2 regions of the Pseudonocardia wallangbongensis genome follow, and region 1 is predicted to be linked to the other one. Evidence: riboswitches for the same ligand, from Rfam matches in the RefSeq annotation. Region 1 holds a riboswitch; the other holds the start of a gene.

Region 1 (10,612 bases):
GGGCGGCGGTTCGGCGTCGCGCTGCGGGGCCGTGCCGGCCAGCCGCAGGATCTTGTGGATGTCGAACCGGCCGAGGCCGAGGTCCACCCGGCCGGGGTGCAGCGCCGCGACCGTGCCGAACTGCTCGGCCGCCTGCAGCGGTGAGGTGACCGGGAGCTGCACCGCGCCGGAGCCGACCCGGATCCGGGACGTCGCCGCGGCGATCAGGGCGACCAGCACCGGGGTGGACGACGAGGCCACCCCGGACGCGAGGTGGTGCTCGGCCACCCAGTACCGCCGGTAGCCCGCCCGCTCCGCGACCCGGGCGAGGTCGACGGAGTTGCGCAGCGCGTCGGCCGCGACGCCACCGGCCGGGACCGGTGCGAGGTCGAGGATCGACAGCCGGGCCGTCACTGCGCTCGTCATCGGGCCACGCCCACGGGTGCGTCGGTCGGCCGGGCGTCGTCCGGGTCGCGGGGCACGGCACCGGCGAGGGGGCGGCTCGGCACGGCGGCCCGCAGCGCGGGTGCCACCTCGGACTGGAGGGTCTCCAGCATCGCGCGGTGCCGGCGTGGGGTGAGCCCGTCGCCGTCCAGGTTGAGGTGCAGCACCTCGTGCCCGAACACCGAGTGGTAGCGCAGCACCTTGTCCACCACCTGCGCCGCGCTGCCGACCAGGGCGGACGAGCGCTCGACGAAGTCCTCGACGTCTCCGAACACGACCGGCAGCCCGAGCCGCTCGGCCGCCGCGCGCCGCGCGGCGAAGGCGGGCCGGAACTCCTCGATCGCCTGCTGCGAGGTCTTCGCGATGTGGAAGCCCGCCGTGCCCGCTCCGACGAGCGCGGCGGCCGGGTCGTGGCCGTGCGCCACCCACCGCTCGCGGTAGTGGGCGATCAGCTCGGCGTAGGGCTCGATGGGGTGGGTGACGTTGGCCGAGAACAAGGGATCCCCGTACCGGGCGGCCACCTCCACCGACTCCTTGCTCGTGGCGCTGCCGTGCCAGACCCGGATCGGCACGACCGTCTGCCGCGGTGGCGGCCACGTCTCCGCGGCGGCGAGCGGCGGGCGGAACCGGCCGCTCCAGGTGGTGCGCTGCTCGCGCCACAGCCGGCGGAAGAGCTCGTAGCCCTCGGCGTCCCACTGGTCGTCGGTGGTCACGTGGAACAGCTGCGCCTGCGCTGCCCCGTTGCCCTTTCCGATGATCAGCTCGAGGCGGCCGTCGGCGAGCTGGTCGAGGGTGGCGTAGTCCTCGTAGGCGCGCACCGGGTCGAGCAGCGCGAGCGTCGTGACCCCGGTGAACAGCGTGATCCGCGACGTGCGCGCCGCGATGTGGGACAGCACCACCGGCGGCGCCGAGGACAGGAACGGCCGCTCGTGCCGCTCCCCCACCGCGTAGCCGTCGAAGCCCAGCTCCTCGGCCAGCACGGCGTTCTCGACCACCCGGTGCAGGCGGGCGTTCGGCGTCGGCGTCCGGCCGGTGCCGGGGTCGGGCCCGTTGGTGATCAGGGTCAGGACGAGGATCTTCATGCCGTTTCCTCCAACCGGCGTCCCGCGATCGCGGCGAGCAGCTCGCGGGTGTACTCGTGCTGCGGGTCGGCGAAGAGCTGCTCGGTGGGCGCGAGCTCGAGCAGCCTTCCGTCGCGCAGCACGCCGACGCGGTGCGCGATCCGGCGCACCACGGCGAGGTCGTGGGAGATGAACAGGTACGCGAGCCCGGCGTCGGCCTGCAGCTCCGCGAGCAGGTCGAGCACCTGCGCCGACACGCTGACGTCGAGCGCGGACACCGGCTCGTCGCACACCACGAGGTCGGGCGAGAGGGCGAGCGCACGGGCGATCGCCACGCGCTGGCGCTGGCCGCCCGACAGCTCCGCGGGCCGCCGGTCGAGCACCGACTCCGGCAGCGCGACCCGGTCCAGCAGCTCGGCGGCCCTGCCGCGGCGCGACCGCGCGTCCCCCACCCGGAACGCCCGCAGCGGCTCGGCGATCACCTCGGCGATCGGGAAGCGGGGGTCCAGCGACGCGTACGGGTTCTGGTAGACGAGCTGCGCGCGCCGCCGCAGCTCCCGCCACGCCCGCCCACGGACGCGCGTGATGTCGGCACCGTCGAACGCCACCGTGCCCGATGTCGGGTCGGCGAGCCGCAGCACCAGCCGGGCGGTCGTCGACTTGCCCGAACCCGACTCGCCGACCAGGGCGAGCGTCTCGCCCCGCGCGATCGCGAAGCTCACGCCGTCCACGGCCCGGATGCGCCCCCGCCCCAGCGGGAACTCCTTCACCAGGTCCCGGACCTCCACCAGCATCTCGGCCCCGGGCGCCGGGCGTTCGCGCACGGCGTCCCGGTGCAACCCCGGCGCGCTCGCGAGCAGCCGCCGCGTGTACGGGTCCCGCGGCGCGGCGAGCACCTCCCGCACCGGCCCCTCCTCCACGACCCGTCCGGCCTGCATCACGACGAGCCGGTCGGCGCGGTCGGCCGCCACCCCGAGGTCGTGGGTGATCAGCAGGACGGCCGTGCCGGACGCGCGGACGAGCTCGTCGAGCCGATCGAGGATGTGCCGCTGCACGGTGGCGTCGAGGGCGCTGGTCGGCTCGTCGGCCACGAGCAGCTGCGGGCGGGCCGCGATCCCGATGGCGATGAGCACGCGCTGGCGCATCCCGCCCGACAGCTCGTGCGGGTACTGCCGCGCCCGTGCCTCGGCGTCGGGCAGCCCGGCCTCGGCCAGCAGCTCGACGGCCCGGGTGGGGGCGCTGCGCCGGTCGGCCGGCCCGTGCACCTTGAGCGCCTCGGCGACCTGCGCCCCGACCCGTTGCACGGGGTTGAGCGCGACGCCGGGGTCCTGCGGCACGAGGCCGATCCGCCGGCCGCGCACGGTGCGCCACGCCCGGTCGGACAGGCCGGTGAGCTCCCGCCCGCCGAGGGCGACGCTGCCCGCGTCGATCCGCCCGGTGCCGGGGAGCAGCCCGGCCACGGCGTGCGCGAGCGTCGACTTCCCCGAACCGGACTCCCCGACGATCGCGACGATCTCCCCCGGCGCGACGGCCAGCGAGATGCCGCGCACGGCCGCGACGGGGCCACCCGCGGTGGCGTACGAGACGTGCAGGTCCTCGACCTGCAGGAGCGGCGTAGTCATCGGGCCCGCTCCCGGTCCAGGGCACGCGAGATCCGGTTCACCGCGAGCACGGCGGCCGCGATCGCGGCCCCCGGCACCGCGCACAGCCACCACGCCACCGCCATGTAGTTGCGCCCCTCGGCCACCAGCGAGCCCCACTCCGGGGCGGGCGGCGGAGCGCCGTAACCGAGGAACGACAGCGACGAGACCGCGAGGATCGCGAGGCCGAACTCCAGCACGGCGAGCACGAGCACCGGCCCGGCCGCGTTCGGCAGCACGTGCCGCAGCAGCGTGACGTGCCACCGGGTGCCGACGGAACGCGCGGCCTCGACGTAGGTGGACTGCCGCACGCGCAACGTCTCCGCGCGCATCACGCGGGCGAAGCTCGCGACGCTCGCGATGCCCACGGCGATCGCCACCTTCACCGTGCCGTAGCCCAGCGCCGTGATCAGGGCGAGCGACAGCAGCACCGCGGGCACCGCGAGCAGCACGTCGACGCCGCGCATGAGCACCTCGTCGAGCCAGCCGCGGACGAAGCCGGCGAGCACGCCCACCAGCCCGCCGACGACGAGCGCCACCGCCACCGCGATCAACGTGGCCTGCAGCGAGAGCGCCGCACCGTGCACGACCCGGGTGTAGACGTCACGGCCGAGGTAGTCGGTGCCGAACAGACCGGCCGCCCCGGGGGGCTGCAGCCGCAGCGCGGGTACGCCCGCGGCCGGGTCGCCGGGCGCCAGCACCTGCGGCGCGAACGCCGCGAGCACGACCAGCGCCACGTAGACCACGGAGACCACGAGCCCGGGCCGGCGCAGCAGGAACCGGACACGGCCCTCCCGGCTCGGTGGTGCCCCCTCGGTCTCGACCGCCTGCTCCCGAACAAGAAGCTCCGTCATGCGGTCGCCCCGATCCGCGGGTCGAGCAACGGGTAGATCAGGTCGACCGCCAGGTTGACCAGCACGAACACCGCCGCCGCGAACACCACGATCCCCTGCACGACCGGGATGTCCTGCACCCCGACCGCGGCGACCGTGAGCCGGCCCAGCCCGGGCCGGGTGAACACCGTCTCCGTCACGACCGACCCGGCGAGGAGGTTGCCCACGACGTAGCCGAGCACGGTGAGCGCGGGCAGCGCGGCGTTGCGCAGCGCGTGCCGCAGGTGGATGCCGGCGCGGCCGACGCCCTTGGCGCGCGCGGTGGTGACGTAGGGCTCGCCGAGGGCCTGCGAGAGGCTCTTCGCGAGCACCTGCGCCACGAGCGCGCCGGTCGGCAGGCCGAGCGTCACCGCCGGGAGCACCAGCGCCGCTGCCCCGTTCGCACCGAGGGATGGCAGGAGGTGGAGGCCGAAGGCGAAGACCTGCACGAGCATCAGACCCACCCAGAAGACGGGGAGCGACACCGCGAGGGAGGGCAGCCCCATCAGCAGCTGCCGCAGCCACAACGCTCGGGTGTAGGTGGCGGCGAGCGCCACCGTGCCGCCGAAGAGCACCGCGACCACGAGCCCGGCCGCCGAGATCGCCACCGTGGGCGGCAGCGCCTCGAGGATCGCCCCGCGCACGTCCTGGCCGTTCTGGATCGAGGTCCCGAAGTCCCCGGTGAGCGCCGCGAGCAGCCGCTGCCCGTACTGCACGAGCAGCGGCTGGTCGAGCCCGTAACGGGCGCGCAGCGCGGCCAGCTGCTCGGGGGGCAGCGGCTCGCCGTCCAGCCCGCCGCTCGCCATCGTCGCCACCGGGTCGCCCGGCAGGAGGTAGAGCACGACGAACGACACCGTGAACGCCGCCCAGAGCACCCCGACCGCGGCCAGCAGCCGCCGGGCCAGGTACCGACCGGTCACGGCTGCGCCTTCCAGGCGTCGTGCAGCTGGATCCGCGAGCCGGAGTCGAACAGGATCCCGTGGACGTCGGCCGCGACGCCCAGCACCGTCGTCAGCTCGACGACCGGGATCGCGTGGTGCTCCTGCACGAGCAGCTGCTGGGCCTGCGCGACGGTGGCGGCGCGGGCCGCCTCGTCGGGCTGGGCCGCCTGCTCGGCGAGCAGGGCGTCGAGCGGGCCGGGTGGCAGCCGGTAGTAGTTGTTGCCGGCCGTCGCGTAGGTGCTGCGCAGGATGTCGGGGTCGGCGCGGGTGGTGTTGCCCCACGTCGCGGTGAACTCGCCGGACTGCAGCGTCGGGGTGTTCTCCGAGATCGGCTTCTCCCGCAGCGCCACGTCGATCCCGACCTTGCGCACCTGCTGCTGGATCAGCTCGACGGCGGCGCGGTTGGCGGGCGAGTTGGAGTACCAGGTCAGCTCCACCGCCAAGGGCGTGCCGTTCCTCGCCCGGACACCGTCCGGGCCGGGCAGCCAGCCTGCGGCGTCGAGCACCGACCCCGCTTGCGCCGGGTCGAACGCGAGCAGGGCGGACTGGTCGGAGTACCCGGGCGTCGTCGAGGCGAGGGCGCTGGCGGCCGGCTTCGTCTGCGAGTTGTAGACGGTGGCGACGACCTCGGCGCGGTCGATCGCGAGCGACACCGCCTCCCGCACCGCGGGATCCCCGCCGACCGGGGTGGCCTGGTTGAACGAGATCCCGAACGGGATGCCGGGGTTGGACCGGCCCTGCAGCTGCGCGCCCGCGCCGGTCAACGGCACCTCGTCCTGCTGCGCGAGGTTGCTGACGGCGTCCACCTCGCCGGACATCAGGCTCCCGACGCGCACCCCGGACTCCGGCACGATCCGGAACTCGACCCGGTCCAGCCGGGCCTCACCCGGCGACTGCCACAACGACGAACCCCAGGCGTACCCGGCTCGCTTGGCGAGCACGATCGAGTCGTCGCGGGTGTAGGACTCGATCACGAACGGGCCGGACGCGATCACCGAGGCGCAGCGCTCGTCGTCGCTCTTCGCCACCGTCGCCGGGGACAGGATGCCCAGGCTGTGCGTCGACGTGCCCTGCAGGAACTGCACGTTGGGCCGGTCGAACGCCACCGTGAACCGCGTCGGGCTCTCCACCGTGGTGCCCGCGTAGCCGGCCAGGTAGCCCTTCGGCAGCGTGCCGCGGGCGCCGAGGTCCTGGACGGCGTCGAAGTTGGCCCGCACGGCCGTGGCGTCCAGCGGCGTGCCGTCGCTGAACGTCACGCCCTCGCGCAGCGTGAACGTGTAGGCGCTGGCGTCGGCGTTGCTCTCCCAGCTCGTGGCCAGCCACGGCCGCAGCGCGCCGGTGGCCGGGTCCTGGTCGGTGAGCGAGTCGACCACCTGGCGCAGCGAGAAGATCGTGTCGTTGCTGCCGACCTGTTGGGGGTCGACGCACCCCTGGTCGCTGCTCACCGCGAACCGCAGCGTGCCGCCCGGCTGCGGGACGCCGGGGTCGGCGGTGCCCGCCGATGGCGAGGAGCCGCACGCGGCGAGCAGCAGGGCTGCGGCGAGCCACGGGGCACGGGGTCGGGGCATGAGTGGTCCTTCATCCGGGAGTACGCGCAGGCGTCGGCACCGCCGCGGCACGGCGGCGATGTGGGAGGGTCGGGTCGGCTCGTCAGCCTCGACAGAGCGCCGCACAAGTGCGGCACAGATCGACGTGGTGGCGCCACGCATGCCACGTCGTACGCATCTCGATCCGCTCCAGGTATCTCGGCCGCTCTGGATGGTGCTTCGAACTTACGTAGCGATCGCATCGTTTTTCAAGCGGTGTGTCGAGCACCATCGGAAATCACGAAATGACCGGACAGAATGACCGGCAAATGTCCGTTCGTTGACATCGCACCGGCCCGGCCACCTACCGTGATGACCTGCTGACCGGGAGAGCTGGAGGCCGCCGTGCCCTGTCCACCGAGCCTGCTGGACCCGACACCCACCGACGCCCCGTCCCTCACCGTCGACGTCGCCGTGGTCGGCGCGGGCCCGGCGGGCGCCGCCACCGCGTGGCACCTCGCCCGCCGCGGACTGCGCGTCGCGCTGCTGGAACGGCGGGCCGCGGGCGAGGTCTGGCGGGCGGCAGGCCCGGCGCCGTGGACCGACGCGGGGCTGGCCGCGCGGCTCGCCGCCGAGGCGACCCGGCTCTGGCGGGAGGTCGAAAAGGCCACCGGGGCGGAGCTGCTGCACGTCGAGCACGGGATGTGGCAGGTGCGGGCCGACCAGGCGACGGCCGCGCTGACGGCCGCGGCCACGGCGTGGGGCGCGCAGTTGCGCCACTGCGACGAGGTCACCTCGATCGACGCCGCCGACGGCGGAGCGCTGGTGCGCACCCGATCCGCCACCGTGTGGGCCGCCCGGGTGGTGCTCGCCGGTACCGGCCCGCTCGCCGCCGCCCCGGACGCGCCGGTCGCCGCCGTACCCGGCCGGGGTTCATTCGCGATTCCCGTGCTCACCCGCTGACGGATCACACCCCGGGTTCCCGGAAACGCAGTCGCGACCCGGATGTGCGGCCTTATCCGGATTCGAGCCGGTACGCATGTCGAGACCCATGTCGAGAGGCTTCTCGCGCGCACCGTCCTCTTGCTCTGCCGATGACGGGCTGTCGAGGAACGCGGGCCGGTCCGGCTTGCCGGTACCGCGGTCTACTACCACGGTCCTCGGGTCGATACGGTGGGCCCGATCGATCACCGACGACCGGAGCGGGGAAGCGTGGCAGAGGACCGGATCGAGATCGCCGACATTCCGACCGACATCCCGACTTCTGCCCGCGCGTATGGCTGGCTGCTCGGCGGCAAGGAACACTTCGAGATCGATGAGACCTTCATGAAGGCCACGCTCGAGGTCTTCCCCACCTGTCTGGACATCGCCCGCCAGAACCGGCGATTCCTGTACCGCGCGGTCCGCCACCTCACCGAGGAGGTGGGGATCCGGCAGTTCCTCGACATGGGCTGCGGGCTGCCCACGGACAACAACGTGCACCAGGTGGCCCGGCAGTTCACCGACGACGCGCACGTCGTGTACGTCGACATCGACCCGATCGTGCTGGCCCACGCACGCGCGTTGCTGGCCCGCGACGACTCGACCGTCGTGATCGGCGCGGACATGCGCGACCACGAGGCGATCCTCGAGCACCCGGACGTGCTGCGCATGATCGACCTCGACGAGCCGCTCGCGGTGCTGTTCCTCTCGGTCGGCCACCACATCCTCGACGCGTTCGACCCCCGCGCCGTCCTGCACGGGGTGATCGACCGCGCCGTTCCGGGCAGCTACCTGGCCTTCTCCCAGGTGGTCTGCGACGACCCCGAACGCGGGGCCCGGTTCGAGAAGTCGATCAACGAGTACGGCATCCCCTGGCGCAACCGCACCGAGGCCGAGGTCGACGAGCTGCTCTCCGGGTTGCAGCCGGTCGAGCCGGGGCTGGTGAACCTCGCCGACTGGCGCCCCGTGGCCGTCCAACCACCGCTCGCGCCCGTGCCTGCGGAGATCGCGCAGTACGACGGGGCGTCCCTCTCCGACCCCTCGATCTACGAGTACGGCGGGGTGCTCCGCAAGATCTGATCCGCTTGACCGATCGCGTCCCCCGCCCGTAACGTCCTCGTCAGGTCAAGAGCGCCAGCGTCAAGCCCCGGCTCGCTGGCCGGCAACCCTCCTCCGCGGTGGGGTGCTCCGGGTGACGACCAGGCCGCCGTGCAACCACGGCCGGCAAGCGCGGACCCGACATCCGTCCGGGTCCCCAGTGGGTCCGGAGGACCTTCATGACCGCTGTGCTGTCCGCCCGCCCCGGCGTCCGTGCGCCGGCGGCGTCCGTCACGGGCGCCGACCTGCACGTCCCGCTCGTCACGGGCGAGGGCGTGCGCTACGCCAACCTCGACCTCGCCGCCAGCGCCCCCGCGCTCACCGCGGTGGCCGACCACGTCGCCGCGCTGCTGCCCTACTACGCGAGCGTCCACCGCGGCGCCGGCTACGCCTCGCAGGTCTGCACCGCTGTTCTCGAACGAGCCCGGGAGACGGTGGGGCGGTTCGTGGGCGCCCGCGCCGACGACGTCGTCGTGTTCACCCGCAACACCACGGACGCCCTGAACCTGCTGGCCCGGTGCGTGCCGGGCCCGGTGCTCCGGCTGGACGTCGAGCACCACGCCAACCTGCTGGCCTGGGGCCCGGGCCGGGTGCTGCGGGCCGCCGGCACCGTCGAGCAGACCCTCGCCGACCTGCGCTACGCCCTCCCCGCCGACCGGCCCACGCTGCTCGCCGTCACCGGGGCGTCCAACGTCACCGGCGAGGTGCTGCCCCTCGGCGAGATCACCGCGCTCGCCCACGCCGCGGGCGCCCGCGTGGTCGTCGACGCCGCCCAGCTCGCCCCGCACCGCAGCGTCGACATCGCGGCCACCGGCGTCGACTACCTCGCGTTGTCCGGGCACAAGCTCTACGCCCCGTACGGCGCCGGGGCGCTCGTCGGGCGCCGCGACTGGCTCGACGTCGCCGCGCCGTACCTGGCGGGCGGAGGTGCCGTGCACGCGGTCACCGCGCCCGCCGAGGGCGGCGCCACCGAGGTGTCGTGGGCGCCCGCCCCGCACCGGCACGAGGCCGGCACCCCGAACGTCCTCGGCGCCGCCGCGCTCGCCGAGGCCTGCCGGGTGCTCCCCGGCGTGCTCGACCCGGCCCACGAGGCGGCGCTCCTCGACCGGCTCGAGACCGGACTGGACGCGCTGCCGGGGGTCCGGACGCTGCGGATCTGGCCGGACAGCACCGACCGCGTCGCCGTCTGCACGTTCGTGGTGGCCGGCCACCCGGCGGGGCGGGTGGCCGCATACCTGTCGGCGGAGCACGGGATCGGGGTGCGGGACGGGAAGTTCTGCGCCCACCCGCTGCTGCAGCGCCTTGCCGGCACCGCGGACGGCTGCGCGGTGCGCGCCAGCCTCGGCCTCGGCACCACCGTCGACGACGTGGACCGGCTCGTCGACGCCGTCGAGTGGCTCGTCAGCGACGGGCCAGGCTGGGACTACGCCGTGGTCGACGGCCGTTGGAGCCCGGTGCCCGACCCGCGCGAGGCCGACCCGCTGGGCGTCGGCGGCCCGACGGGCCCGGCGCTCCCCGCCTGCGGCCACTGAGGCCGCCGGCCGAGAGGTCAGGAAAGCCACATTCCTGTACTGCAGGTTCATGAATGTGGCTTTCCTGAACCCGTGGGCCGGTGGCCGCCCCGGCCACGGGTAGGACAATGGGGGCGATGTCCGTCCCCGACCGCCTCACCGCCGACTGCTCCCGCTGCGCCGGGCTGTGCTGCGTCGCCCTCCCGTTCGCCGCGTCGGCCGACTTCGCCGTCGACAAGGCGGCCGGGACGCCGTGCCGGCACCTGGAGCCCGACTTCCGCTGCGGCATCCACGCCGGGCTGCGCGAGGCCGGCTACTCCGGCTGCACGGTCTACGACTGCTTCGGGGCCGGGCAGCAGGTCGTCCAGGTGACGTTCGGCGGGCGGGACTGGCACGGCCACCCGGAGCTCGCCGACGCGATGTTCGCGGTGTTCCCGGTGGTCCGGGTGCTGCACGAGCTGCTGTGGTACCTCGCCGAGGCGCGGGCGCTTCCCGCGGCGGCACCGCTCGCCGAGGCGCTCGACGCGGCGCTCGCGGAGACCGACCGGCTCGCCGCGGG
Region 2 (10,612 bases), 510 kb from region 1:
GGCGTCGCTCATCTGGTTCAGCAACACGTTCGGGCTCTGCACGACCGGCATGCGGCGCATGTGGTCGAGCGTCCACATCTTCTTGGGGTCGAGATTCAGGTGCGGCTGGGCGGTCATGGTGTTCCCGTCGTCCCGCACGGCACCCATGTCCTTGGCGATGTCGGCCCAGTTCCAGCCGTGGTAGAGCGTCTCCCATTCCCGGTGCCCGACGAGCCGGCCCATGTTCGGGGTCTCGCGACCCTCGTACGTCGGCCGGAACGCCACCTTGTCGGTCCAGTGGCACATCTCGTGGCAGTACGTCCGCCACTGGCCGTCCACCTCGTCCATCACCATGTCCTCACGGACGAGGCAGGGGACCATGCACGTCCAGCACCGGTGCGGGTACACGTAGTCGACGTTCTCCGCGACGATCGCGTTGTGCCCGTTCGGGGTGGCGAGCCGGTTGTAGTTCTCCCACCACTTCCCGTACCTGTCGTACCAGCCCGGGTACTTGTGCTCGAACCACTCGAAGTCCTCGTCGGTCATGCCGTCGATCCGCCAGTAGTTGGCGAGCCAGCCGGTGGCGAAGAACTGCGCGACCTCGTGGACGTAACCCTTCTCCCAGATCTGCTTCCAGGACTCCTCGACGAGGTCGTGCGGGATCTCGAGACCGTACTTCTCCAGCGGCACGAGGTAGGACCGGTAGTAGTCGTCGTAGATCCAGCGACGCCACATCTCCGCGTAGGACTCGCGGTCCTTGCGGCGGTCCTTCGTGCCGTACTCGATGAACGTGCCGATCGCGGCGTCCACCACGCGGTGGTTGTTCCACCACGCGTAGCGCAGGTCGCGCGCGAGCAGCTGGTGGTTCTCCTCGTCCGACAGCGCCATCAGCAGGGTGGCGTAGCCGTTGGAGATGTGCCGCGACTCGTCGGACTGCACCGAGTGGAACACCGTCGGCAGCAGGTAGTCACCGTTCGCGGCCGCCTCGGCCGGCATCGCGACGAACAGCGTGTTGGTGAACGCGGTCTCGGCGACGATCGTCAGGTAGATGCTCGCCGCGGTGATCGCGTCACCCGTGATGAACCCCTCGGCGAACTGGCGGCCGATGGTGCCGCAGTAGTCGCCCTGGAATCCGCGCAGGCTGGTGTTGAAGCCCGCCGGGTCGATGTAGTTGTTCATGTACAGGCGCTTGAGGTTCTGCTGGATCGTCGAGTGCCGGACCTCGTCGATCATCTGGATCGCCTGGCCGTTGTGCAGCTCCGGGTTGGGAACCGTGTGGAACAGCATCGGCATCGATCGCGCCGCGGAGATCTCCGGCAGCGGGATGATCGACAGGAACAGCTTCTGCCACTCCAGCCAGCGCTCCTGCACCTGGCGGAACATGTTGCCGCGGATCGCGCCGTCCTGGGCGCCGTACACGCGGTGGTCCTTCTCCTCCTCCATCGGGAAGTACGACCGCAGCACCTGCTTCAGCGGGTCCTTCTTCGCGGCCTTCCGGAACGTGTAGTCAGTGCCGTACTTCATGTACGGCTCGTGGTACAGGGGCTCCCAGGCAAGTTCCTGGATCTTCTGGTGAGCCTTCGCCAGACTCTGCCGACTCACGACATCTCCTCACGGGTGGTGGGTTGGCGGCGAGCCGCCGACGGCGCGGGTTGTCGTCTGCTCGTGTTGCCGATCACACCCCCTGCCGCTTGCATACGCGGTCTCAATATGAGACGGGCGTCACTCCGTCCGAGCACCTACCCTTGGTGGACGCTGACGCGTCGACACCGCCGTCGAGGAGGCCCGATTGGCTGCGCGAACGGAAGGCGGGTCGCGGGCTGCGGCCGGAACCGCCACCGAGGAGCTCGCGCGCGCCCGCGTGTCGTTCCTCCTGGACGAGCCCGTGCAGAGAGGCGTGGTGCGGGAGCCGATCCTGGCCTCGTGGTCCCGCTCCCTCGCCTGGCACGTCCCCGCGGACCACATCGAGCTGCCCTACGACGACATCGACCCGGACAGCCTCCTGGCCCGCGCCGCCGGGCCCGTGCTCTCCGACGTCTCCGACCAGTTCGCCACCGAGCCGGTGAGCGTGATCCTCTGCGACGCCGGCGGCGTGGTGCTCGACCGGCGCACCGCGGACACCGGCCTGGAGAAGCACCTCGACCGCGTGCTGCTCCGACCCGGTTTCAGCTACGCCGAGCGCCACGTCGGCACCAACGGCATCGGCAGCGCCCTGGAGGGTGGCGGGCCGGCGCAGGTGTTCGGGCACGAGCACTACGTCGAGCACCTCGAGGACCTCGCCTGCGCGGGCGTCCCCGTCCGGCACCCGGGCACCGGCCGCGTGCTGGGCGTCGTCGACATCACCTGCTGGCACACCAACGCCGGAGCCATGATGGCCGCCGCTGTGGCCTCGATCGGACGCCGGATCGAGGAGGCCGTGCTCGCCCACTCCGGGCGGCGCGAGCACCTGCTGCTGCAGGACTACCTCAGGGCGTGCCGGCGCGCGCGGGGCGCCGTGTTCGCGATCGGCTCCGACCTCCTGATGATGAACGACCGCGCGCGCGAGCAGTTCGACGCGCGGGACCAGGGAGCCCTGCTCGCCGAGGCCGTGGAGGCCCTCGCCTCGGGCCGCGAGCGCCGCCTCGTCGTCGACCTCCCCAGCGGGCTCACCGCGCGCGTGCACTGCAAGCCGAGCTTCAGCGAGAGCGGTATGGGCGGCGGCGTGCTGCAGGCGCAGCTCGTCGCCCAGATGAACCAGGCGGAGCCCAGCGGCGCCGCCCCGGCGTACGCGCTGTCCCTGCCCACCGCCGTCGGGTCCAGCACGTCGTGGAAGAAGTGCGGGCAGGCCGTCGACCGGCACTTCCATGCGCGGGAGTGGCTGATCCTGGAGGGGGAACCGGGGGTCGGCAAAGGCACGCTCGCCCGCGCCACGCACCGCAACCGCACCCCGGCCGGCCACCTGCGCGTGCTCGACGCCGCCGCGTACGGCCCGCAGTGGATCGGCGAGGTGGCGGGCGAGCTGGAGCACGCCGGCACCCTCGTCATCACCCACCTCGACCGGCTGCCCGCCGCCGGCGTCACCGCGCTCGCCGACACCCTCGAGCCCTACCGCGAGGCGACGGGGATCGAGCGGCCGTGGGTGGCGGCCACCGTCACGCGCGACCCCCACCGGCGCAGCGCGGACCTGGCGGCCCTGCTGACCTGCTTCCCGCGGACCGTCGAGGTGCCGCCGCTGCGCCACCACATCGAGGACGTCGCCGAGCTGGTGCCGCACCTGCTCACCCACCTCGCCCGGGGCAGCCTCACCTGCTCACCCGAGGCCATGCGCGTGCTCATGCGCAACCGGTGGCCCGGCAACGTCGAGCAGCTGCAGCAGGTGCTGCGCAAGGTCGTGGCCAAGCGCCGCGCCGGCGTCGTCGAGGCCCGGGACCTCCCGCCGGAGTGCCGGGTCACCACTCGCCGGGTGCTCACCCCGCTGGAGGCGATCGAGTGCGACGCCATCATCGAGGCGCTGCTCGACACCGACGGCAACAAGGTCGAGGCCGCCCGGCTGCTCGGCTCGTCCCGCGCCACGATCTACCGCAAGATCCGCGAGTACGGGATCTCGATGCCCACCCCGGTGGAGGCGGCCCGGCGCGGCTAGCCCCCCGGTTGATCGGTCCGAGATCCGCGTGAACGCCCCCACGAAGGCGCTCACCGTGATTTCGCAATGATCAACGCAGCACGATCCATCCGAGATGAGGGGAACTGCCCTCACGAGGGCGTTCAGCGTGGTCTCGCAGCGATCAAGGCCGCATGATCAGTCCGAGTTGCGGCGGATCGCCCCGCCTGGGGCGCTGAGCCGCATCCCGCAGCGATCACGCCCCCCGAAGTGAATGATCATGTCGACTCCTTTGAGCCTTCCCGAGACGCGTGGGGTCGACCTGATCATGAAAACGCGGGGCTCGGCGCGCCGTCGGGTGCCCACACCACTGTCCGGCGGTCGCGCCGCAGGGTGACCACACGCAGTCGCTCTGCCGCCCAGGTGACGTGCTCGTACGCAGGCCCGGGAGGGTACGCAGGCCCGGGAGGCAGGACGAGCATCTCGCAGAGCGTCCACGAAATCGGTGGTTCTGCCTGGGTCCGATCCCGGCCGTCCCTCCGATGAGACCGCCGGCGACAGACCGACCCACCGGCCGCTCCCGCCGGGGCCCCGTCCTAGGCGTCCGTGCGCACCTCGGTGCCGTCCTGCGCCCAGCGGGTGTGGAACACGCCCTCGGTGTCGGTCCGGCGGTAGGTGTGGGCCCCGAAGAGGTCCCGCAGCCCCTGGATCAGGTTGGCGGGGCCGCGCTCGCGGCGGTAGCCGTCGTAGTAGGACAGCGAGCTCGCGAACGCCGGGATCGCCACGCCCTGCTGCGTGGCCGTGACCACCACGCGCCGCCACGCGTCCTGCGCCTCGGCGACGGCGTCGGTGAAGTAGGGCACCATCAGCAGGTTCTCGACGTCCCCGTGCTCGGCGTAGGCGTCGCGGATCCGGTTGAGGAACTGCGCGCGGATGATGCAGCCGCCCCGCCAGATCGTGGCCATCGCGCCGAGGTCGAGGTTCCAGTCGTTGGCCGCCGATGCGGCGCGCATCTGCGCGAAGCCCTGCGCGTAAGCCACCACCTTGCTGGCGTACAGCGCCTGCCGGATGTCCTCGACGAGGTCGGTGCGGTCCTCGCCCGCGCCCGGCACCGGGCCGGCGAGGGCGCCGGCGGCCGCCTTCCGCTCGCTCTTCAGCGCCGAGAGCGTGCGCGCGAACACGGCCTCCGTGATGCCGGTGAGCGGGACGCCCAGATCGAGCGCGTCGATCGCCGTCCAGCGGCCGGTGCCCTTCTGCTCCGCCTCGTCGAGGATGACGTCGACGAGGGGACGGCCCGTCCGGGCGTCGGTCTTCTGCAGCACCTCGGCCGTGATCTCGATGAGGAACGACTCCAGGTCGCCGGAGTTCCACTCCTCGAAGATCTTGCCGATGGCCGGGGCGTCGAGGCCGGCGACGTGCGTGAGCAGGTCGTACGCCTCGGCGATGAGCTGGATGTCGGCGTACTCGATGCCGTTGTGCACCATCTTGACGTAGTGGCCCGCGCCGTCGGGGCCGACGTGCACGGCGCACGGGGTGCCGTCCACCTGCGCGGCGATGCTCGTGAGGATCTCCTCGACCTCGGCGTACGCGGCCGGGTCGCCGCCGGGCATGATGCTCGGCCCGTTGAGTGCTCCCTCCTCGCCACCGGAGACGCCCACACCCATGAACCGCAGGCCGCGGGCCGCACACTCCTCGGTGCGGCGCCTGGTGTCGGGGAAGTGCGAGTTGCCGGCGTCGATGATGATGTCGCCCTCGTCGAGCAGCGGCGCCAACTCCTCGATCACGCCGTCGACGGGGGCGCCCGCCTTCACCATCACGATGATCCGCCGCGGCCGCTCCAGCGCGGCGACGAACTCCTCGAGGGTCTCCGCCGCCGTGAACGCGCCCTCCGACCCGTAGGCCTCGATGAACTCCCGGGTGCGCGCCGCCGTCCGGTTGTGGACGGCGACGGGCGTGCCCCGGCGCGCGATGTTGCGGGCCAGGTTCGCCCCCATCACGGCCAGCCCGGTCACCCCGATACGGCTCTTGGCGACGGTCGCGTTCGCGTCTGGCACTGTCATCGCTTCCCCTCGGACTCAGATGCCTGCGCACGAACGCTACCGCCCACCCGATGGCCGCCGTCGCCCGTCGGCCCACCGGTACGGCGGGTGATCACGGGGTTGCCGGCACCCAAACGTGAGATGGCCTACATCCCCGTCGACAGCCTCGGCGGCCGTCACCCAGAGTGGAGGCTCGCCGGCGGGCACCTTGCTCCCCCTCGCCCGTCCGACCCGAGGAGTCTCCCCCGATGCTCGTTGATCTGTTCGCGCTGATCCCCGCCGTCCTCGCCGGAATCGGCGGTGCCCTCCTGGGCGACAAGGTCGGTGCCTGGTTCAAGAAGACCCGCACCACCAGCGACGGCTAGCGGCGCGAGCGCGCGGCCAGGATCCGCAGGACCGCGCGCTCCAGCGCGTAGTCCGGGTCGGCCGCCGCGCCCTTCACATCGGCGTTGACCTCGGCGGCGGCGGCGAACGCCTCCGTCAGGGCCTCCGGGCCCCACCCGCGCACGGCCTGCTGGGCCTTGCGGATCTTCCACGGCGGCATGCCCAGGGTGCCGGCCAGGCGGTTGGGGTCTCCGCGGCCGGCCGACCCGACTTTCGCGAGCGTGCGCAGCGCGTCGGCCAGGGCGTCGGCGACCAGCACGGACGGCGTGCCGAGGAGCTGCGCCCAGCGCAGCGCCTCGATCGCGCCGGCGCGGTCGCCCGCCACGACCTTGTCGGCCACCGCGAACCCGGAGGCCTCCGCCCGGCCGCGGTGGTAACGGCGCACCGCGCGCTCGTCGACCGACCCGCCGGTGTCGGCGACCAGCTGGCTCGTGGCCGAGGCGAGCTCCCGCAGGTCCGAGCCGACGGCCTCGAGCAGCGCGCCGATCGCGTCGCCCGTGATCTTGCCCCCGACCCGGCGGGCCTCGGCGCGCACGAAGTCGGACCGCTCGTCCATCCTCGTGATCTTGTTGCACGTGGTGACGGTGGCGCCGGCCTTCCGCAGCGCGTCGACGAGGCCCTTGTTGCGCGCCCCGCCCGAGTGGACGACCACGAGGACGATGCCCTCGGCCGGGTCGGCCGACTGCTCGACGATCGCCGCCGCCAGCTCCTTGCCCACCTCCTGCGAGGCGAGCAGCACGAGCACCCGCGCCTCGGCGAAGAGCGACGGGCTCAGGCTCGCGGTCAGGTCGGCGGGGGTGAGCTCGGCCGCGCGGACCCGGCGCACCTCGACCGCCGGATCCCCCGCGCGGACCTCCGCCGCCACCTGTTCGATCGCCCGCTCGACGAGCAGCTCCTCCTCGCCGACGACGAGGCGGAGCGGGGCGGGCGCAGCCATGCGTCCATGCTCGCGCACGGCCCCGACATCGCGTGACCCGGCTCCCAGATCACGCAACGAACTTGGGAGCCGCGGTGATCGTGCCGTAACGTGGCGGGCACAACCGAATATGGCTCATCCAGAGGGGCAGAGGGAACGGCCCGACGAAGCCCCGGCAACCGGCGATGCGCGCTCTTGCGCTCGAACACGGTGCCAATTCCGACCCGCACATCGCGGGGAAGATGAGGAGACGTCTCATGACCCTGGCTGCTGGCGCCCCTGCGACCTCCACCGCCTTCGATCTCGGACCGGCCCGCGCGCTGTCCTGTCGGGAGTGCGGCCACCAGATCCCCCTCGCCGCCGAGTTCGCGTGCCCGGAGTGCTTCGGCCCGCTCGAGGTGGCCTACGACTTCGGCGCCGTCACCCGCGAGTCGATCGAGGCCGGGCCCAAGTCCGTCTGGCGCTACAGGCACCTGCTGCCGGTGCCGTCCGACGTGCAGTCCCACCCCAACACCGAGCCCGGTCTCACCCGGCTGATCAAGGCCGACAAGCTCGCCGCGGCGCTGGGCGTGCGCTCGCTGTGGATCAAGGACGACACCGGTAACCCCACCCACTCCTTCAAGGACCGCGTGGTGGCAGTGGCCCTGGCCGCCGCCCGCGAGCTCGGATTCTCGGTGCTCTGCTGCCCGTCCACCGGCAACCTGGCCAACGCGGTGGCCGCCGCAGCGGCCCGGGCCGGCTGGGACTCCGTGGTGCTGATCCCGAGCTCCCTCGAGCAGGCCAAGGTCCTCACCACCGCCGTCTACGACGGCACCCTGATCGCCGTCGACGGCAACTACGACGACGTCAACCGGCTCGCCACGGAGCTCGCCGCCGAGCACGAGGACTGGGCGTTCGTCAACGTCAACGTCCGGCCCTACTACGCGGAGGGCTCCAAGACCCTCGGCTACGAGGTCGCCGAGCAGCTCGGCTGGCGCCTGCCCGAGCAGGTCGTGGTACCTGTGGCGTCCGGCTCGCAGCTGACCAAGGTGGACAAGGGCTTCACCGAGCTCGGCACGCTCGGGCTCGTGGAGCCCACCCCGTACCGGGTGTTCGGCGCGCAGGCCACGGGGTGCTCGCCGGTGGCGAAGGCGTTCGAGGACGGCAACGACGTCGTGCAGCCGGTGCGCCCCGACACGATCGCCCGCTCCCTCGCCATCGGCAACCCGGCCGACGGCCCGTACGTCCTCGACACCGTGCGCCGCACCGGCGGGGCGCTCGCGCACGTCAGCGACGAGGAGGTCGTGGACGGCATCCGGCTGCTCGCCCGCACCGAGGGCGTGTTCGCCGAGACCGCCGGGGGCGTCACCGTGGCCACCGCGAAGAAGCTCATCGAGTCGGGGCAGCTCGACCCGGACGCCGAGACCGTGCTGCTGATCACCGGCGACGGGCTCAAGACCCTCGACGCCGTGTCCGGCCACATCGGCCCGTCGGCCACCGTGCCCTCCACCAGCAAGGCGGTGCGCGAGGCGCTGGCGGACCGCGGGCTCTGACTCCGCTTCAGGCGGTGAGCCACCGCCCGTCGCGCATGAGGTCGCGGCCGTCGTGCTCGTCCACCTCGCGCCACGCCTGCACCCGCCGCGGCCGCACGCGGAAGTACAGGTAGGGCGCGGAGTACCGGCGGGGATCGAAGCCGGTCTTGGCGGCGAAGGCGTCGCCGACCTCCTCCGGGAGGTCGGTCATCGCCAGAGCCTGCACCACGCCGTCGACGAGTACGACATCCCGGCTCGGCCCGATCCCGATCCGCACGCGGCCGGTCTCCCGCAGGTTGCGTGCGGTCGGGCTGGCGGCGGCCGTGGCGATCAGGAGCGTCTCCCCGTCCCAGAGGAACGACAGCGGCACGAGGTACGGGAGGCCGTCCCCGCCCGTCGCCACCCAGGCGTCGACATCCTGCCGAAGCCGGGTGAGCGTGTCCTGCTTGCGCTGCTGCCGGGTACGGGGAGCGCTCATGCGGACCAGCATCCCCGATCGCCTCACCCGACCCCTGACCGCGGCCCCGGACCGCTCCAGCCCCGCGATCAGGTCGGGTTGGCCGGGCGCACGTCCCATCCCCCGGCCGTGAGCCGGCGGATGGCCGCCTCGACGTCGGGGCGGCCCGCACCCTCGGCATCGATCCAGGGCGACCAGTTCCGCGACCAGTCGAGGGACAGGGCCCCGGCCTCGTTGACGATCCGCACCCCGAACGGGGACGTGCCCGACCTCGTCGCGAGCGGGCCGGCGACCCGGAACGCGTCCCCGGACCGCTCGACGGGATAGCGGATCACCCCCGCTCCCTCGGGTATCAGCAGCTCGTTGCCCCCGCTCTCGACACCGCGGCCCGTCTTCTCGGGAAGGCGAGCACGGACCGCTTCGACGATCAGCTGGAGCCAACCGGTCCTGGAGTCCTGCTGCAGGCACTCCTGCTCGACGAGGAGCGTGCCCAGCCAGTCCAGGACGACCGCGCGGTCGAGCCGTTCGGTCCGATCCACCACGAGGTCGTTCCAGATCTCGGGGATCGCGACCGTTTCGGGCGGCGCGGCGAGGCGCAACTGGTGGAAGCGTTCGGCCGGCTGCGGGTCGCCCCGCGGATAGCCGAACTCGGCGTCGCAGCAGACGAGCTCGACGTTCACCGCGAGCGGTTCGAAAAGACCGTCACCCAGCGAGAAGAGCGCGTCCACGGCCATCGCGGCGAACGCACGCTGGTCGTCGACGCCGACCGGGGCAACGATCTCGGCGTACGTGTGCGGACGGGCCTCGGTCCAGATGCTCACCTCGGTCACGTGCACCTCGCCCTGTTCTCGTCGAGCGTCACCCGGTCGAGCACCGTGTGCTTCTGCATGGTCGAGAGGTTCCCCGCGACCCCGGCCTAGAGCAAGCCGTGATCCATCCGGGGTTCCGCGAGGGTCCGCAGCTGCCCGGAGGCACGAGCAGGTGGGCCGTCCCGACACCCGGCGCCGAGACCGAGTCCTGCGGCGGCGTTGCCGACGCGCTGTCGCCACCGAGCGCCAGCAACGCGACGACCGCGGCCACGATCGCGACCGCCCGGGTCAGGATCCGAGTCCACGGCGGGCCGCGGGCCCAGTGGTGACCCGCTGCCGCCGCCAAGACCGGGCTCACCGCCGCCACGGCGGCCGCGATCACGAGCACGACCGTCGGAGCGCCGAGCAGCGCCGCGAGCACAGCGGCCGCGGTGCCCACGGCCGTCCCGCGCAGGAACGCACCGATCGGCCGCAACCGCGAGCTCTCCCCGGCCGCCGGCGCGAGACTGATCCAGCGGTTGACGACGGTGGCATCGGGGGCCTTCCCCGTCGCCTTGTGCGGGACGATCCAGTTCAGGATCCACAACGCGCCGAGGGTCACCGCCGCCGATACCGCCGCGACCGTGACGGGCGCACTCAACTCCAGGACTCCCAGCGGGACGAAGAAGCCGAGGCCGGCCATGAGCAGGCCGGGGACCACGCCCCACCAGAACCGCCCGAGCACCGCCGAGCGGATCGCCGCCCGCTCCGCCGGCGGGCTGTGGGTCAACCGTGCCCGCCAGGCCATGAGCTTCGACACCCCGCGCGGACCGGCAACCACGACGCCCACGACCGCACCCGCGACCACGAGCAGCGGCCACTGCTGCGGCCACAACGCCACCAGCCCCCAGTACAGCAAGCTGATGTTCCCGACCCGGCCCATCACCGCGTGGTACTT

What was found. A riboswitch is a leader RNA that binds a small molecule or an ion and turns the genes downstream of it on or off. The one in region 1 is predicted to bind S-adenosylmethionine.
Region 2: linked by a shared signal. The riboswitch ahead of thrC (threonine synthase) and the one ahead of ACU436_RS17845 (aminotransferase class V-fold PLP-dependent enzyme) in region 1 are both predicted to bind S-adenosylmethionine.

The regions. Positions count from the first base shown of each region.
Region 1 covers NZ_JBRERS010000004.1:554,722-565,333, reverse strand. The annotation lists gene ACU436_RS17890 (hypothetical protein) at 1-144, shown strand, start outside; partial or broken gene ACU436_RS17885 (LLM class flavin-dependent oxidoreductase) at 91-405, opposite strand; gene ACU436_RS17880 (LLM class flavin-dependent oxidoreductase) at 402-1,505, opposite strand; gene ACU436_RS17875 (dipeptide ABC transporter ATP-binding protein) at 1,502-3,106, opposite strand; gene ACU436_RS17870 (ABC transporter permease) at 3,103-3,978, opposite strand; gene ACU436_RS17865 (ABC transporter permease) at 3,975-4,916, opposite strand; gene ACU436_RS17860 (ABC transporter substrate-binding protein) at 4,913-6,505, opposite strand; gene ACU436_RS17855 (FAD-dependent oxidoreductase) at 6,869-7,426, shown strand; gene ACU436_RS17850 (SAM-dependent methyltransferase) at 7,676-8,524, shown strand; SAM riboswitch class IV at 8,568-8,681, shown strand; gene ACU436_RS17845 (aminotransferase class V-fold PLP-dependent enzyme) at 8,722-10,074, shown strand; gene ACU436_RS17840 (pentapeptide repeat-containing protein) at 10,182-10,612, shown strand, end outside.
Region 2 covers NZ_JBRERS010000004.1:43,009-53,620, reverse strand. The annotation lists gene ACU436_RS15420 (ferritin family protein) at 1-1,566, opposite strand, end outside; gene ACU436_RS15415 (sigma-54-dependent Fis family transcriptional regulator) at 1,769-3,601, shown strand; gene gndA (NADP-dependent phosphogluconate dehydrogenase) at 4,156-5,619, opposite strand; gene holA (DNA polymerase III subunit delta) at 5,960-6,919, opposite strand; SAM riboswitch class I at 7,031-7,147, shown strand; gene thrC (threonine synthase) at 7,156-8,430, shown strand; gene ACU436_RS15395 (pyridoxamine 5'-phosphate oxidase family protein) at 8,438-8,887, opposite strand; gene ACU436_RS15390 (hypothetical protein) at 8,956-9,696, opposite strand; gene ACU436_RS15385 (preprotein translocase subunit SecA) at 9,725-10,612, opposite strand, start outside.